One region of the Anoxybacillus suryakundensis genome, then DNA from elsewhere that is predicted to be linked to it. Evidence: predicted binding sites of a transcription regulator. Region 1 holds the regulator's gene; each other region holds the start of a gene.
What was found. The regulator Rex, encoded in region 1, represses fermentation and respiration genes when NADH is low (regulators of the CRP and FNR family bind a similar motif). The targets are predictions, from matches to a motif close to TTGTGAAATATTTCACAA.
Positions count from the first base shown of each region.

Region 2: the regulator Rex is predicted to act here: its motif matches at 1,241-1,258, upstream of ASC42_RS05930 (L-lactate dehydrogenase).
Region 3: the regulator Rex is predicted to act here: its motif matches at 1,352-1,369, upstream of ASC42_RS07790 (cytochrome c oxidase subunit 2A).

Region 1 covers NZ_LIOK01000027.1:7,415-9,684, reverse strand. Annotated here, with positions in the region: gene ASC42_RS12910 (ABC-F family ATP-binding cassette domain-containing protein) at 1-563, opposite strand, end outside; gene ASC42_RS12905 (redox-sensing transcriptional repressor Rex) at 791-1,426, shown strand; gene ASC42_RS13835 (YdiK family protein) at 1,436-1,609, opposite strand; gene ASC42_RS12900 (CPBP family intramembrane glutamic endopeptidase) at 1,606-2,270, opposite strand, start outside.
Region 2 covers NZ_LIOK01000006.1:87,817-90,086, forward strand. Annotated here, with positions in the region: gene ASC42_RS05925 (hypothetical protein) at 1-147, opposite strand, end outside; gene ASC42_RS05930 (L-lactate dehydrogenase) at 224-1,174, opposite strand; gene ASC42_RS05935 (5-formyltetrahydrofolate cyclo-ligase) at 1,332-1,904, opposite strand; gene rpmG (50S ribosomal protein L33) at 1,959-2,108, opposite strand; gene ASC42_RS05945 (sugar phosphate nucleotidyltransferase) at 2,189-2,270, opposite strand, start outside.
Region 3 covers NZ_LIOK01000008.1:105,363-107,632, reverse strand. Annotated here, with positions in the region: gene ASC42_RS07800 (type III polyketide synthase) at 1-474, opposite strand, end outside; gene ASC42_RS07795 (chemotaxis protein CheX) at 734-1,189, shown strand; gene ASC42_RS07790 (cytochrome c oxidase subunit 2A) at 1,454-1,603, shown strand; gene ASC42_RS07785 (cytochrome c oxidase subunit II) at 1,625-2,098, shown strand; gene ASC42_RS07780 (b(o/a)3-type cytochrome-c oxidase subunit 1) at 2,095-2,270, shown strand, end outside.

The DNA.
Region 1 (2,270 bases):
GGTTCGTCTAAAATAAGTAAATTTGGCTTAGTCAGAAGTAGTTTTCCTAGCGCTAGTCTCGTCCGCTGTCCGCCGCTTAATGTTGATACTTTTGTTGTATAATCGTACTGGGAAAAGCGAAGGCCATGAAGAACAGAACGAATATCTGCTTCATATTGATAACCGCCTTTTTCCTTAAATTCCGTTTGTAAACGATCATATTGTTCTAATAGTCTTTCGTAGTCAGCATCATGCAAGCTCATTTGTTGTTCTAGTTCACGCAATTGCTTTTCCATTTGTTGAAGCGGGGCAAAAACATCGAGCATTTCGTCCCAAATAGAGCGATGAGCTTGCAAACCTGTATATTGATCTAAGTAGCCGATTGTCACATGTTTTGGCTTTATAATTTCACCTGTATCGTATGACAATTGCCCAGTAATGATTTTTAATAATGTTGATTTTCCTGCACCGTTTCTCCCAACTAGAGCAATGCGATCTTTTTCTTGTATTTCAAGTTTTATGTCTGATAAAACTTGTTCAGCCCCATATGATTTGGATAGTTGGTTTATTTGTAAAATGATCATCATTTCTCACCTCAATCTTCTTTTGATAGTGTAACGCACTTTCTTCATGTTCGGCAATACTAGTGTGTGAATAACAAATTTGACAAAAATAATAATAAAGGGTACAAAGGAAAGACAGAATGAAAAAAATAGTGTATAGTTTAAAAGTGGAGAGAACTTTTTCGATGTATAGGAGAGAAAAATGAAAGCGCTAACTATTTGTGAAAGGAAATGTGGGGGATTGACTCGTGAACAATGAACAACCAAAAATTCCGCAGGCGACCGCAAAGCGACTACCGTTGTATTATCGTTTTTTGAAAAACTTGCATGCATCAGGAAAGCAGCGTGTATCTTCAGCGGAGTTAAGTGAAGCTGTAAAAGTCGATTCAGCAACGATTCGCCGTGATTTTTCATACTTTGGTGCGCTTGGAAAAAAAGGATACGGATATAATGTGAATTATTTGTTGTCTTTTTTCCGTAAAACGTTAGATCAAGATGAAACGACAGAAGTCGCGTTATTTGGAGTCGGTAATTTAGGGACGGCATTTTTGAACTACAATTTTAGCAAAAACAATAATACGAAAATTGTGATGGCGTTCGATGTAGATCCAGATAAAGTCGGAACAGAAGTCGGAGGAGTTCCAGTTTATCATTTAAATGAATTGGAAGAAAAACTCGGTGGAATTACGGTAGCGATTTTAACTGTTCCTGCTCAGGTTGCTCAGCCGATTACTGACCGACTTGTTCAAAAAGGCATTAAAGGAATTTTAAACTTTACGCCTGCTCGTCTGCATGTGCCAGAGCACATTCGTGTTCATCATATTGATTTAGCGGTCGAATTGCAGTCACTCGTTTACTTTTTAAAACATTACGGAAATGAGTAAACCTCCCGTTTATGAGCGGGAGGTTTTTTTTAATAAAGAGCGAATCGCTGTGCCAAAATCAAATGTTGCAATTAGGATGAATAACATCGTCGTTACATCCCAAATACCATCATCGGCACTATCCACAGCAAAATAAGTAAATAAAATGCCCATGAGAAAATAAAACAACGGTTCAGATTTCATGAAAACAGCCTCCAAATCACGAATTGCATTTGTTCTGCTTCGCGCATCATTTTTTCAATTTCTTCAGCGAATAATGTTTGAATGGCGACGACAAAGGTGTTCATGAGCACATGGGCCACAATGGGTACGAGAATACGTTTTGTTTTGACATATAAGAACGCAAATACAAATCCCATTGTTGCATAAAGAAGCAAATGCTCGAATTCTAAATGAACAACAGCAAATAAAAGTGAACTGACAAGGGCTGATAAAAGAAAGTTATATTTTTCATACAACGTCCCAAAAATAATTTTTCGAAAGATGATTTCTTCTAAGATTGGTCCAACGATCGAAGTGACAAGCATAAGTGCTGGTGTGAGCTTTACCATTTCGACGATGCGTCGTGTGTTTTCGGATCCCATTTCGACACCAAAGAGGTGTACTTCGATGTTTGCTGCAATGCCTTGAGCGAAAAGAGCGAGCAAAAACCCCCCAATTGCCCAAAAGATCGACGTTCCAATTGATGCTTGATGGCGATCGTACGAATACTTCATATCTTCTTTCATGAAATAAAGAACGAAAAAAAGAGCAATCGAAAAACTAATAACAGCCCAATAACCAGAGGCGATCGAAAAAGCTACTTCTTTATTTGATGCGTTAATAAATCCGCTATGTGCGAGCA
Region 2 (2,270 bases), on a different contig from region 1:
ATGGCGAATAAACGGAATGGACATCCCCCATTGTACAACTCGCTTTTGAATGGCTTCTCGTTTCAATATTTCATTCAATAACCGATAACGAAAGCGGTAGAGAACAAGTCCTACCATCAACGTAAAGATGAATGTTTTTCCATTCAATATGATCACCCTCCTCATTGTTACCGTTCCCTTTTCTCGTTGAATTTATAAAAAGGTTGCCTCATCATGAGACAACCTATTGTAACCCAACGCGTTTCATTACATCTTTTAACACATTGGCAGAGTGAGTAAATTTTTCTTTTTCTTCTTCGTTCAATTGCAATTCGACGACTTCACGAATGCCGTTACGATTTACGATCGCTGGTACGCCAATGTACATATCGTTTTGACCATATTGTCCTTCTAAGTAAGCTGAGACAGTAAGAACGCTGTTTTCATTTTGTAAAATGGCTTTTGTTAAACGAACAAGTCCCATAGCAATGCCATAATATGTTGCGCCTTTTCGTTCAATAATTTGATACGCTGCATCACGTACATTCACAAAAATGTGATCTAAATCTTCTTGCTTATATTGTGGCTTCTCTTTCATCATATCAGCAATTGGACGGCAACCGATAAATGCATGACTCCAAACCGGTAACTCTGTATCGCCATGTTCCCCAATAATATACGCATGTACGTTACGTGTATCGACGTCGAAATATTCACCTAATAAATATCGGAAGCGCGCTGTATCTAAAATCGTTCCTGAACCGATGACGCGCTCTTTCGGTAATCCCGAAAACTTCCATGTTGCATATGTTAAAATGTCAACTGGATTTGTTGCGACGAGAAAGATGCCATTAAATCCACTCGCCATGACTTGATCAATAATGTTTTTGAAAATTTTCGTATTTTTCTCCACTAAATCTAATCGTGTTTCCCCTGGCTTTTGATTTGCCCCTGCTGTTAACACAACAATGTCTGCATCTTTGCAGTCTTCATAATTGCCAAACCAAATTTTTGTTGGGGACGGTGCAAACGGCATGCCGTGGTTTAAGTCCATCGCATCCCCTTCTGATTTTTCTTTATTAATGTCAATAAGAACGAGCTCTTCTGTCACCCCTTGATTTAAAAGAGCAAACGCATAACTCGAGCCGACAAAACCTGTCCCAACTAAAACAACACGATTCACTTTATTTGACATATTTCTTCCACCTTTCGTTTATATCATTTTACAATATGTGCATTGTTTATCTGTTTCACACTTACATTGTACACTGTTTCACAAAGTTTATGGGGCATGAATTATTAACATTTTGTTAATTTTTTCTCCTGTATAATATGAAAACGCTTATGCTGTTTTATGATTCGCTTTCACAAACAATTATTCCTTTATTCGTAATCATCTTTTGAACAGGAATGTCATGTTGTTCAATCGGCAACGTAGAAACAATTTGACAATCATATGCAAGTGAAAGGGTGTCGTTCGGAAAATCGACTAAATAACGATCGTAATATCCTCCACCGTAGCCAAGACGATACCCTTGCCGAACGAAAGCAAGACCTGGAACGAATAGCAAATCGATTTCATGTTTTTGTACTTCTCTCGTTTCTTCTACAATCGGTTCATATAAATCAAAAAAAGTACGTTCTATTTGTTGAAAACAATCAATTTCTCGAAATGTCATTTGTTTCGTTGCTACCTCGCATTTCGGAATTGCAACCTTTTTTCCTTCTTTCCAAGCGCGTTCAATAATACGTATTGTGTCTACTTCTATTTGTCGCGAAATCGTAATGCCAATCATATGAGCCTTTTTCCAACAATGTTGCTGAAATAATATGTCGTGAATGATTCTCTCTTTTTGCTTACGCTCTTCTTTTGTCATATGTAAAATGCGCTGTTTCATTTGTTGTCGCAATAATTTCTTATCCATTATCCTTCCCCCTCTTTCATAAAAAAATAAGCAGCAGGAAAAAAATCCTACTGCTTACTTCGTTTCACGATGAACTGTTGCTTTTTTGTCTCGTGGGCAATACTTTTTCAATTCAAGGCGCTCTGGGTTATTGCGCTTATTTTTTGTTGAAATATAGTTGCGTTCGCCGCATTCTGTGCACGCTAACGTAATATTTACACGCATCGTTCTTTCCCTCCAAACAAAAGTATTTTAATCACACCTTTCCATGATATCATTTTTCTTAAACAATTTCCATATCAATTTTATACGTTTTGATATTGCCGAATTTTCTTTATATAGTATTTTGTATATTCTTTTGCTTTTTGGGCATTCGTTGCTTGAGAA
Region 3 (2,270 bases), on a different contig from region 1:
TTTTGGATATGCCCGACAATAATCTGCCGCGCGAGCAATGCCGGCTGCTCCCCCTGCACATCCAAGTCCCCATATAGGAATTCGTTTCGTATGTATCGAAAAAGGTAGCTCGTTCATTATTCTCGCCTCAATGCTCGGTGTAGCAATCCCAGTTGTCGAAATATAAAAGATGGCTTCAATATCTTCAAAATGAATATTGGCGCTCTGTAAACAACGTTCGATTACCTCTTTCCCATATCGAACGGCATGTTCAATATACAGTGCGTTTTTTTCAGCAAATGAGTGCTCTGTCATATACCAATCTAATGGTTGTACAAACGCTCTTGATTGAATATGGTCGTGTTCAAAAATGCACAATAGACGGTCAATATGTTCATAACGATGTTGAAACATACATTTTATTGCATTCATCACTTCTTTTTGTGAAACACGATAAGGAAGTTCAGCTAATTCCACTGCAGCGATGCTTGGCATCCATTTCCCTCCTTTCATTAATGATAGTATTTTTCTAATAAAACAATTTTATACATATTAAGTAAAAAAGCTTTCCTCACGGCAATAGGAGGAAAGCTTTCAACGTTTTGAAAGGAGGTATGTTGTTGTGCACTTTCATTATAACGCAATTTATTGTTTCGTCACTATGTTTTTTATATTTTCTTTGTCTGTATTTGTCGAAAAGTGATGTAATTGAAGTAAAAAATTTGTTATGATGAAGAAAAAGGGGGGGCTTTTTATGGCTTTAGGTGAAAAAATTACAACGATTTTAAATGGAACGATCGAATCGATTCGTTCTGTCATCCCACTAACGATGACAATTGACAAACCTTCCTTGTTTACACAACCTTTCACCCAAACGTCCATTAGTGTATTGATTGGAATGACCGGAGACTTACGGGGACGTCTTATGATTGAAGGACATGAAACGATGTTTGGGAGTATCGGAGAAACGATGTTCGGTGTGCCTTTAGAGGGTGAAATGCTCGAATCATTTACCGGTGAACTTGGTAATATGATTGCAGGAAACTTAGCAACGATCGTATCTCAAAAAGGAATTACAATCGACATTACTCCTCCCACTGTTCTTGTTGGTCAAACAAAAATTTACGGTTTTGATAAAGCATTTCGCGTCCCGATTTACTTCGAAAGCAAAGGAGAATTGCAGCTCATTTTAACGATTGATAATGAGTAGACAAAAGAAGCTTGCGTTTGTGAGCTTCTTTTTTTATTTCCCAACCATCTTTTTCTAAATATTTCACACTTTTTTCACAACCTCACAAAATTCATGTGACAAAAGTCACAGCTACTCCTTATTTTTACGGTTATGATGATGGTAAAGTAACGAATGAACAATTTGTGAAATGTATCAAGAAAACGTTTCATTTCGCAAATTGTTTTGTATGATGTAAGTGTATACATTTCTAGTTAAGGTTTATTTAGGAAGGGAGGAGCGCTAATGAAAACCCAATTAAACACAAACACACCAAAAACAAAAGTGGAGAAAGAACCCCCATTAAAAGGAACTCTCGTTTCTGTTTTGTTTTTGGGATTTTTCCTCATTTTCACGTGGGTAAGCGTATATTTCTTGTTTTTGAATCGTTTATAGAGAGAAAGGGGACGGGACATGATGCACATGCATAAGTATGAAAAAATTTGGCTGTTTTTCGGCATCGGTTCATTATTCGTATTTTTAGCTGTCTTAGGGGTTGGTGCATTTGCACAAGGCACACAGCCACCAAGCTGTTTAACAACGATCGACCCAGAAAAAGTCGACCAAACACCACCTTTTGATAAACCGGGCCTTGTTAAAACAGGGGATAATGAATATCAATTAAATATCGTTGCTTCTGCATTTGCGTATACGCCAAATCAAGTAGAAATTCCAAAAGGAGCAAAAGTAACGATTAACGTAGCGACAAAAGACGTCATTCACGGATTTGAAATGGCCGGAACAAACGTGAACATGATGGTTGAACCTGGTTATGTAAGTAGTTATACACAAACATTCGATAAAGTCGGGGAGTATGTGATTTTGTGTAACGAATATTGCGGTGCCGGTCACCACTTAATGACGGCGAAAGTGAAGGTGGTTGAACAATGATGAACGGAACTTGGAAAGTAGATGCGCGTGATGGTAAATTAGCGATGGCTCATATTTATGTCGCTTTCGTTGCACTTGCGTTAGGAGGCCTTGCCGGTCTATTACAAGTGCTTGTGCGCTCAGGAAAATTTGAATTGCCAGCAGGCATTAGCTATTATACGATTTTAACAAC